Regions from separate parts of the Lysinibacillus sp. FSL M8-0216 genome, predicted to be linked through region 1. Evidence: a T-box and tRNA genes for the amino acid it is inferred to sense, from the RefSeq annotation. Region 1 holds a T-box; the other regions hold tRNA genes.
The links. A T-box is a leader RNA that pairs with one kind of tRNA and senses whether it is charged. The one in region 1 lies ahead of metG (methionine--tRNA ligase), so its partner is inferred to be a tRNA-Met.
Positions count from the first base shown of each region.

Region 2: it has a tRNA-Met gene. The T-box ahead of metG (methionine--tRNA ligase) is inferred to sense a tRNA for this amino acid. The anticodon was not compared.
Region 3: it has a tRNA-Met gene. The T-box ahead of metG (methionine--tRNA ligase) is inferred to sense a tRNA for this amino acid. The anticodon was not compared.

Region 1 is NZ_CP152007.1:4,489,017-4,492,260, forward strand. Features, by position in the region: gene metG (methionine--tRNA ligase) at 1-1,392, opposite strand, end outside; T-box leader at 1,450-1,710, opposite strand; gene MKX57_RS22285 (HAD hydrolase-like protein) at 1,822-2,469, opposite strand; gene fosM (FosM family fosfomycin resistance protein) at 2,485-2,910, opposite strand; gene rsgA (ribosome small subunit-dependent GTPase A) at 2,931-3,244, opposite strand, start outside.
Region 2 is NZ_CP152007.1:3,801,230-3,804,473, reverse strand. Features, by position in the region: tRNA gene MKX57_RS18840 (tRNA-Val) at 11-83, shown strand; tRNA gene MKX57_RS18835 (tRNA-Thr) at 90-165, shown strand; tRNA gene MKX57_RS18830 (tRNA-Lys) at 174-249, shown strand; tRNA gene MKX57_RS18825 (tRNA-Leu) at 273-357, shown strand; tRNA gene MKX57_RS18820 (tRNA-Gly) at 394-468, shown strand; tRNA gene MKX57_RS18815 (tRNA-Leu) at 474-562, shown strand; tRNA gene MKX57_RS18810 (tRNA-Arg) at 571-647, shown strand; tRNA gene MKX57_RS18805 (tRNA-Pro) at 657-733, shown strand; tRNA gene MKX57_RS18800 (tRNA-Ala) at 751-826, shown strand; tRNA gene MKX57_RS18795 (tRNA-Met) at 853-926, shown strand; tRNA gene MKX57_RS18790 (tRNA-Ile) at 933-1,006, shown strand; tRNA gene MKX57_RS18785 (tRNA-Ser) at 1,025-1,117, shown strand; tRNA gene MKX57_RS18780 (tRNA-Met) at 1,168-1,242, shown strand; tRNA gene MKX57_RS18775 (tRNA-Asp) at 1,246-1,321, shown strand; tRNA gene MKX57_RS18770 (tRNA-Phe) at 1,375-1,450, shown strand; tRNA gene MKX57_RS18765 (tRNA-Gly) at 1,456-1,529, shown strand; tRNA gene MKX57_RS18760 (tRNA-Ile) at 1,531-1,604, shown strand; tRNA gene MKX57_RS18755 (tRNA-Asn) at 1,613-1,689, shown strand; tRNA gene MKX57_RS18750 (tRNA-Ser) at 1,701-1,791, shown strand; tRNA gene MKX57_RS18745 (tRNA-Glu) at 1,794-1,865, shown strand; gene MKX57_RS18740 (ABC transporter ATP-binding protein) at 1,986-2,783, opposite strand; gene MKX57_RS18735 (iron ABC transporter permease) at 2,799-3,244, opposite strand, start outside.
Region 3 is NZ_CP152007.1:3,809,132-3,812,375, reverse strand. Features, by position in the region: rRNA gene MKX57_RS18980 (23S ribosomal RNA) at 1-83, shown strand, start outside; rRNA gene rrf (5S ribosomal RNA) at 270-385, shown strand; tRNA gene MKX57_RS18970 (tRNA-Val) at 396-468, shown strand; tRNA gene MKX57_RS18965 (tRNA-Thr) at 475-550, shown strand; tRNA gene MKX57_RS18960 (tRNA-Lys) at 559-634, shown strand; tRNA gene MKX57_RS18955 (tRNA-Leu) at 658-742, shown strand; tRNA gene MKX57_RS18950 (tRNA-Gly) at 779-853, shown strand; tRNA gene MKX57_RS18945 (tRNA-Leu) at 859-947, shown strand; tRNA gene MKX57_RS18940 (tRNA-Arg) at 956-1,032, shown strand; tRNA gene MKX57_RS18935 (tRNA-Pro) at 1,042-1,118, shown strand; tRNA gene MKX57_RS18930 (tRNA-Ala) at 1,136-1,211, shown strand; tRNA gene MKX57_RS18925 (tRNA-Met) at 1,238-1,311, shown strand; tRNA gene MKX57_RS18920 (tRNA-Ile) at 1,318-1,391, shown strand; tRNA gene MKX57_RS18915 (tRNA-Ser) at 1,410-1,502, shown strand; tRNA gene MKX57_RS18910 (tRNA-Met) at 1,553-1,627, shown strand; tRNA gene MKX57_RS18905 (tRNA-Asp) at 1,631-1,706, shown strand; tRNA gene MKX57_RS18900 (tRNA-Phe) at 1,760-1,835, shown strand; tRNA gene MKX57_RS18895 (tRNA-Gly) at 1,841-1,914, shown strand; tRNA gene MKX57_RS18890 (tRNA-Ile) at 1,916-1,989, shown strand; tRNA gene MKX57_RS18885 (tRNA-Asn) at 1,998-2,074, shown strand; tRNA gene MKX57_RS18880 (tRNA-Ser) at 2,086-2,176, shown strand; tRNA gene MKX57_RS18875 (tRNA-Glu) at 2,179-2,250, shown strand; gene MKX57_RS18870 (VOC family protein) at 2,318-2,734, opposite strand; gene nadA (quinolinate synthase NadA) at 2,874-3,244, opposite strand, start outside.

The DNA of each region.
Region 1 (3,244 bases):
CACATGTTCTTTTACTTGTAACCATGGCTGCTGTTCATCGAAGTAACGATTAGCGCCACGAATATACTCAAAAATGGACTCTAATGCTTGCTTGAAATGGCCACCCTCAATAAGAATACCCACTTCATTAAATAGCTGAATAGTTTGTTTGCGAATAGTACTATCCACTTCAGCCTGAGGTACTTGATTAGCAAAGGATTTCTCTATAAATTTCAATGTTCGGTTCACAAAATTACCATAGGCACCAAGTAATTCACCATTATGGCTGTAAATAAATTCTCGCCATGAAAAATCAGTATCTCGATTTTCTGGTGCATTAGTCGTTAAAAAATAGCGAATAGAGTCAGCATCATAACGACTTAAAATATACGGAACCCATACAGCCCAGTTTTGACTCGTCGATAATTTGCGTTTTTCTAATGTTAAATATTCATTAGATACGATATGTGTCGGCAAAGCTTTCGCACCTAGTCCCATTAAAATAGCTGGCCAAATAACTGTGTGGAATGGGATATTATCCTTTCCATGGACATAGTATGAAATGGTTTCTTCATTCCATAAATCTTCAATCGCCATATGATGTTGCTTTGCCCATTCTAGGCTAGCCGTTAAATAACCTGCAACTGCTTCAATCCACACATATATTTTTTTACCCTCAAAGCCAGGAACTGGAACATCTATTCCATTTGGCAAATCTCTCGTTACTGCTCGGTCAGGAACGCCCTCTGCTAAGTAGCGCTCTGTCAATCTTAAAGCATTGTCCCTCCAACGTTTTTCTGCCTTTGCCTCGGATAAAAAGGTCTCTAATCTCCCTTGAAATTGACTAAAGGTAAAATAAAAATGTTCTGTCTCTCGAATGACTGGCTCATTCCCACATATTTTACAGCTCTTATCGATTAAATCCAATGGGTCTAAAATTTCCGAGCAGTTATCACATTGGTCTCCTCTCGCCTTTGCACCACAATTTGGGCATATGCCCTCTACAAATCGATCCGGCAAAAATTGCTGATCTGCCTCACAGTAAGCCTGTTCAATTTTCTTTTTATATAAAAAATTGTTGGCAAGTAGCTGTAAAAATAAGCCTTTAACGGATTCATGATGGTGCTCTGCGTCTGTTCTTGTGTATAAATCATAAGTAAATCCTAGCTCATTAAAACATTTTGTAAATTCTTCATGATAATGATTAGCAATCGCCTCGGTTGTTGTGTTTTCCTGTGCTGCACGTATAGAAATTGGTGTACCATTACAGTCACTACCCGATACGTATAATACTTGCTCACCTTTTTGACGGTAATATCTAGCCAAAATATCACCTGGTAATAGTGCGGCTACATGTCCTAAATGCAAAGAGCCATTTGCATACGGCCAAGCGCCTCCAATAACAATAGTCATTCTAAATTGCTCCCCTCACATAAAAAAATGGTAAAAAAAATCGCCCTAATCAAATCTGATTAGGACGAGTCTACCCGTGTTACCACCTATATTTACAAATAGCTCACACTATTTGCCTCATTCAGTACGTCTTTTTTTAAATATGAGATACTGCCGCCGTTGTAACGAGTGCCCATCTCGTCGTAATCTACTTGCTAAAAAGCTTTCGGTACGAAGCTCAAAGGTCATTTTCAAAAGGATTCATTTACCTCATTTCCACCAACAGAGGCTCTCTACAAAATGCTGTTCCTATTTACTTTTCCTTTTCAATGCATTATCTATAGGATTGGCACTATTCTACGCTTTATTGCGATGAAATGCAATAATTGTCGTTAAGGTCGCTTCCATTTTTTCAAAACGCTCACTCATATGTTAATGTGTTTATCATGATTAGCCTATTTCTATGTTTAATAACTCCGTTAAATCATCTATTACAATATGTGCCTGTTGCAATTCATGATCCTGAGCAAAGTCAAAACGAACACCTATTGAGAGTAGCTCATTATCGTGGGCAGCTTGAATATCGGATGAACGATCTCCAACTACCGCCCCGTCCTGAATCCCATTGTCTTGCATTACTTTTTTAACTAAATCTGATTTATGTCCGCTTGCAATGGATTGAATGCTGTAAGTCCCCTTTATAAATTGCTCTAATTGATAGGTTTCAACAATTGCCTGTAAATAGTCAACCTGTCCATTACTCGCTATGTATAACGGATAGCTTTTCGACAATGTAGCAAGGGTTTGCTCAGCATGTGGATAAAGCGCACCTTTACGACTACGGATTTGGTCGGTCAACTCTACATGAAATAGCACATTGCTCTCCTCACGTATGTCTACTGAATGCATTGGACATAAAGTCTCCCATACAACCGGTAAAGGAACGCCCATAATTTCACGGTATTTTTCAATAGGTGTTTCTCCCTGCCATAAGCCCTTTGTACGCAACACATCAAATGTGGCATCCAGCGCAGGTTCTAAAATAAGATTTGTTTGAAATAAAGTGCCATCCATATCAAAAATAAAAGCTTTCGTCACAAAATCACTCCTTGATTAATGATTAAAAAACTCCATATGTAACTTTTCCTTCTTATAATAATCCAAACGATCTTGCAAAGTCCCCGTATGGAATTCAAACTTATGTCCATCAGGATCGGTAAAATAAATTGATTTTTTATCTCTTTCATCTCTTTGTCGGCCATCTAAAATATGAACCTTCAATTGTACCAATTTATCATACATTTTATCGAACTCATCCTCAGAGATCGTGAAAGCGATATGTGTATAGGAATATTGAATGTCATTGCGCGGTATATCTTTTTCAACATTGAGGGCAAGCCACAGCCCATTTACATCAAAATAGGCTGTGCTATTTCCCTTTACAAGTAACTTGGCATCGAAAACATTTTCATAAAATGCAATAGATTGCTCTAGATCAGACACTGAAAATAGTAGATGATTTATGCTTTGTATGGTCATATGTGTTTGTGTGCTCCTCTTTATTTTTTTCCCTTTTTAACGCCTTTAGAAATTTGCTTCCATTTACGTTGCTCCTCGAGCTTTGCCTGCACATTTGTTTTGCGTTCCATATAAGCCAATTCTCTTTGTAGCTTAAAATAGCTTTGTAAACGATTTTGATCAAGTTCACCATCTGCAATAGCTTGCTGTACTGCACAATACGGCTCTTTTTGATGGGTACAATCACGATAACGGCAAGCTTTTGCTAATTCCTCAACATCTTGAAAGCTAGATGATAAACTATCACCTTGATTCCATAATTGTAGCTCACGCATTCCCGGCGTATCAATTAAAC
Region 2 (3,244 bases), 690 kb from region 1:
ATAATACCCAGGAGGATTAGCTCAGCTGGGAGAGCATCTGCCTTACAAGCAGAGGGTCGGCGGTTCGAGCCCGTCATCCTCCATCATTTGCCGGTTTAGCTCAGCAGGTAGAGCAACTGACTTGTAATCAGTAGGTCGTGGGTTCGATTCCTATAGCCGGCACCATTTCAGACGAGCCATTAGCTCAGTTGGTAGAGCATCTGACTTTTAATCAGAGGGTCGAAGGTTCGAGTCCTTCATGGCTCACCATTTATAAGTACCAACCATATTAAGCGGGTGTGGCGGAATTGGCAGACGCACTAGACTTAGGATCTAGCGCCGCAAGGCGTGGGGGTTCGACTCCCTTCACCCGCACCATTTTTCAATATGCCAGATAAAAAAACTTATGCACATGCGGAAGTAGTTCAGTGGTAGAACACCACCTTGCCAAGGTGGGGGTCGCGAGTTCGAACCTCGTCTTCCGCTCCAAATGTGCCGGGGTGGCGGAACTGGCAGACGCACAGGACTTAAAATCCTGCGGTAGGTGACTACCGTACCGGTTCGATTCCGGTCCTCGGCACCATTTTATATGCGCCCGTAGCTCAATTGGATAGAGCGTCTGACTACGGATCAGAAGGTTATGGGTTCGACTCCTGTCGGGCGCGCCATAAGAACAACGGGAAGTAGCTCAGCTTGGTAGAGCACTTGGTTTGGGACCAAGGGGTCGCAGGTTCGAATCCTGTCTTCCCGACCATTTCCAAAAAATATTATGGGGCCTTAGCTCAGCTGGGAGAGCGCCTGCCTTGCACGCAGGAGGTCAGCGGTTCGATCCCGCTAGGCTCCACCATAGTAATTAACCAGTATAAAGATCCTGGCGGCGTAGCTCAGCTGGCTAGAGCGTACGGTTCATACCCGTAAGGTCGGGGGTTCGATCCCCTCTGCCGCCATCTTAAGGACCTTTAGCTCAGTTGGTTAGAGCAGACGGCTCATAACCGTCCGGTCGCAGGTTCGAGTCCTGCAAGGTCCATCATTTATATATTATTACGGAGGTATACCCAAGTCTGGCTGAAGGGATCGGTCTTGAAAACCGACAGGCGGGTAACACCGCGCGGGGGTTCGAATCCCTCTACCTCCTCCAGTTTTATTCATAAATGGTGCTTTAAAAACTCGAAAAGACAATAAGATTATCGCGGGGTGGAGCAGTGGTAGCTCGTCGGGCTCATAACCCGAAGGTCGTTGGTTCAAATCCGGCCCCCGCAACCAAATGGTCCCGTGGTGTAGCGGTTAACATGCCTGCCTGTCACGCAGGAGATCGCCGGTTCGATCCCGGTCGGGACCGCCATTTTTTTATAGACATGAGAAGCAAAAAGTGAGCAAGCTTAGCATGGACGAAATGGGTCAGTAGCTCAGTTGGTAGAGCATTAGATTGAAGCTCTAAGTGTCGGCGGTTCGATTCCGTCCTGACCCACCATTTATGCGGGTGTAGTTTAATGGTAAAACCTCAGCCTTCCAAGCTGATGTCGTGAGTTCGATTCTCATCACCCGCTCCAAGGGCCTATAGCTCAGCTGGTTAGAGCGCACGCCTGATAAGCGTGAGGTCGATGGTTCGAGTCCATTTAGGCCCATTATTTATTCCGAAGTAGCTCAGTTGGTAGTAGCACCTGACTGTTAATCAGGTTGTCGCAGGTTCGAGTCCTGCCTTCGGAGCCATTTTTTTGTGTGGGGAAGTACTCAAGAGGCTGAAGAGGCGCCCCTGCTAAGGGTGTAGGTCGGGTAACCGGCGCGAGGGTTCAAATCCCTCCTTCTCCGCCATTGGCCCGTTGGTCAAGTGGTTAAGACACCGCCCTTTCACGGCGGTAACACGGGTTCGAATCCCGTACGGGTCATACTAAGTGCAGTAGATGAATTTACATCTACTGCACTTTTTTTATGAACGGAAAAGAACAGGTAACAAGAAAGCCTTCGCCAGATAATCAATCGGCGAAGGCTTGTTGTTTTTTGAAGACTTACGTAATATTTCGTCCTTTACCATAAGGAATACATAAAGGTGTTCCAAAGATTGGATCTGATGTCATTTGACATTCAAGATCAAATACATGGCTAACTAATTCTGTCGTCATGATCTCTTCAGGCTTACCTTGGCGATAAACTCCTCGATCACGTACAGTAATGATATGATCGGCATAACGACAAGCGAGGTTTATATCATGTAAGACCATAATAATTGTTCGCTTTTGCTGTTGATTTAATTCAAATAATAAATCTAACACTTCTATTTGATGAGTTAGATCTAAATAGGTTGTAGGCTCATCTAAAAGAATAATATCTGTATCTTGAGCAAGTGTCATAGCAATCCATGCACGTTGACGTTGCCCACCTGATAGCTCATCCACTGGTCTATCTCGTAATTGCTCCGTACCTGTTGCTTTTAAGGCATTCATCACAATTTCCTCGTCCTTCTCCGTCCATTGCTGGCGCCAACTTTGATAAGGAAATCGTCCTTGTTTAACGAGCTGTAGAACCGTTAAGCCTTCTGGTGCTACTGGTGATTGAGGAAGTATAGAAAGGTTTTTAGCTACTTGCTTTGTAGATAGTTTAAAAATATCTTCGCCATCTAATAACACAGATCCCTTTTTGGGCTTTAATAATCGAGCAATAGAGCGTAAAAGTGTAGATTTGCCACAGCCGTTCGCTCCAATTAAGACAGTAATTTCATTCAAAGGGATAGATAAATTGAGATCTTCGATAATATTGGAATCACCATAACTTAATGTTAGGGATTTAGTTAATAAGGATTCAGTCATGATGTATGAACTCCTTTATTTATTAGGATTTCTAAATAATAAATAGATAAAATAAGGAGCACCGATGGCAGCAGTAAAGACACCAGCTGGCACTTCTAAAGGGCTAAACGCAGTACGACCGATAATATCCGCAACCATTACGAGCAATGCTCCAATGGCTGCGGATGTTGGCACAAGTACTCCGAATGATGAACCAACGATACGACGTGCGATATGAGGGGCCATCAACCCTACAAATCCAATTGCCCCCGCAAAGGAAATGGCACTTGCTACTAAGCAGCAACATAACAGAATTAAATATAGACGAGTTTTTTGAACGGATTGTCCTAATCCTGCCGCTGTATCATCACCTAATTCTTGTACATTTAACTGACGTGTAGTAAAGAACGTGACAAGTAGGAGTACTAGTATTAAGGGCACAACGATTTGAACTTGATCCCAGTCTGCGCTTTTGACGCTCC
Region 3 (3,244 bases), 680 kb from region 1:
AGACGATGAGGTAGATAGGTTCGAGGTGGAAGTGTGGTGACACATGGAGCTGACGAATACTAATCGATCGAGGACTTAACCAAAATGTTTGAAACATTCAATGAACCGTTTATCCAGTTTTGAAAGAATAATTTCTTTTATGAAGGGTTTCAAGATACGAGTAGTTCGAGGAAGCAATAGAGAGAAGGAAGGAGCGTACTCAAGTACGTGACTGACTGAACGACAGAAGCTGACGAAGAAATACGATGTATATTGAAAGCCGACTATAGTCTAGTGATGATGGCAAAGAGGTCACACCCGTTCCCATACCGAACACGGAAGTTAAGCTCTTTAGCGCCGATGGTAGTTGGGGGCTTCCCCCTGTGAGAGTAGGACGTCGCTAGGCATAATACCCAGGAGGATTAGCTCAGCTGGGAGAGCATCTGCCTTACAAGCAGAGGGTCGGCGGTTCGAGCCCGTCATCCTCCATCATTTGCCGGTTTAGCTCAGCAGGTAGAGCAACTGACTTGTAATCAGTAGGTCGTGGGTTCGATTCCTATAGCCGGCACCATTTCAGACGAGCCATTAGCTCAGTTGGTAGAGCATCTGACTTTTAATCAGAGGGTCGAAGGTTCGAGTCCTTCATGGCTCACCATTTATAAGTACCAACCATATTAAGCGGGTGTGGCGGAATTGGCAGACGCACTAGACTTAGGATCTAGCGCCGCAAGGCGTGGGGGTTCGACTCCCTTCACCCGCACCATTTTTCAATATGCCAGATAAAAAAACTTATGCACATGCGGAAGTAGTTCAGTGGTAGAACACCACCTTGCCAAGGTGGGGGTCGCGAGTTCGAACCTCGTCTTCCGCTCCAAATGTGCCGGGGTGGCGGAACTGGCAGACGCACAGGACTTAAAATCCTGCGGTAGGTGACTACCGTACCGGTTCGATTCCGGTCCTCGGCACCATTTTATATGCGCCCGTAGCTCAATTGGATAGAGCGTCTGACTACGGATCAGAAGGTTATGGGTTCGACTCCTGTCGGGCGCGCCATAAGAACAACGGGAAGTAGCTCAGCTTGGTAGAGCACTTGGTTTGGGACCAAGGGGTCGCAGGTTCGAATCCTGTCTTCCCGACCATTTCCAAAAAATATTATGGGGCCTTAGCTCAGCTGGGAGAGCGCCTGCCTTGCACGCAGGAGGTCAGCGGTTCGATCCCGCTAGGCTCCACCATAGTAATTAACCAGTATAAAGATCCTGGCGGCGTAGCTCAGCTGGCTAGAGCGTACGGTTCATACCCGTAAGGTCGGGGGTTCGATCCCCTCTGCCGCCATCTTAAGGACCTTTAGCTCAGTTGGTTAGAGCAGACGGCTCATAACCGTCCGGTCGCAGGTTCGAGTCCTGCAAGGTCCATCATTTATATATTATTACGGAGGTATACCCAAGTCTGGCTGAAGGGATCGGTCTTGAAAACCGACAGGCGGGTAACACCGCGCGGGGGTTCGAATCCCTCTACCTCCTCCAGTTTTATTCATAAATGGTGCTTTAAAAACTCGAAAAGACAATAAGATTATCGCGGGGTGGAGCAGTGGTAGCTCGTCGGGCTCATAACCCGAAGGTCGTTGGTTCAAATCCGGCCCCCGCAACCAAATGGTCCCGTGGTGTAGCGGTTAACATGCCTGCCTGTCACGCAGGAGATCGCCGGTTCGATCCCGGTCGGGACCGCCATTTTTTTATAGACATGAGAAGCAAAAAGTGAGCAAGCTTAGCATGGACGAAATGGGTCAGTAGCTCAGTTGGTAGAGCATTAGATTGAAGCTCTAAGTGTCGGCGGTTCGATTCCGTCCTGACCCACCATTTATGCGGGTGTAGTTTAATGGTAAAACCTCAGCCTTCCAAGCTGATGTCGTGAGTTCGATTCTCATCACCCGCTCCAAGGGCCTATAGCTCAGCTGGTTAGAGCGCACGCCTGATAAGCGTGAGGTCGATGGTTCGAGTCCATTTAGGCCCATTATTTATTCCGAAGTAGCTCAGTTGGTAGTAGCACCTGACTGTTAATCAGGTTGTCGCAGGTTCGAGTCCTGCCTTCGGAGCCATTTTTTTGTGTGGGGAAGTACTCAAGAGGCTGAAGAGGCGCCCCTGCTAAGGGTGTAGGTCGGGTAACCGGCGCGAGGGTTCAAATCCCTCCTTCTCCGCCATTGGCCCGTTGGTCAAGTGGTTAAGACACCGCCCTTTCACGGCGGTAACACGGGTTCGAATCCCGTACGGGTCATACAAAAAACAGTAGATGCATGTGCGTCTACTGTTTTTTTATAGAAAACTAATATAAGATAAACGATTTACTCTTGATTCATTGCATGCTCATCCATATAAACTACTTCCCAAATATGCCCATCTAAATCTTGAAAACCCCAGCCATACATAAATCCATGATCCTGTGGATCACTATAAGGTTTACCCCCGGAGGCAAGTGCCTTATTTACTAGCTGATCTACTTGCTCGCGATTTTCTGCAGATAGACATAAAATTGCTTGGGCAGAAACAGTAGTATCCGGTATCTCCTTGTTACTAAATCCTTTGAAGCGATCTTCGACCATTAGTAAAGCAAAAATATTTTCGCTAATAATCATTGAGGAAGTTGTTTCATCACTGAATTGTTGATTGAACTCAAAACCTAACTCCTTAAAAAATGACGTGGATTTGTTTACATTTTTTACTGGTAAATTAATGAAAATATTTTTCGATTGAAAAGACATTTCTTATCACCTCCAAATCGACATTATCATAAAAAATAAATGAGTGTCAATTTCAGGAGGTAACCAGATACTTAATTTTATGAGCAAATAAAAAGCAGAAATATTGTTTTTTACAACATCTCTGCTTTAAAATCGTAATTTATCTTCTTGCTAACATTCTTTCCAGAGAACTAAGAGCTTCAGTGCTAGTATGGCTATCAACTTGAATACGGTTATGTGGTTGACCTTGTTCAATGCTTTCTAAGCACCATAGTAAATGGGGGAGATCAATGCGATTCATTGTTAGGCAAGGACAAAAGTTTTCATTTAAAGAGATGATCTGTTTATCTGGATGCTGCTTTATAATACGATTGACCAGATTCATTTCTGTCCCTATTGCCCATGCAGATCCACTAGGTGCTTGACTAATTGTATCGATAATGTACTTAGTTGAACCAGCATCATCAGCCGCATCTACAACTTCACGACTACATTCAGGGTGAACAATAATTTTCATGGCTGGATATTCCT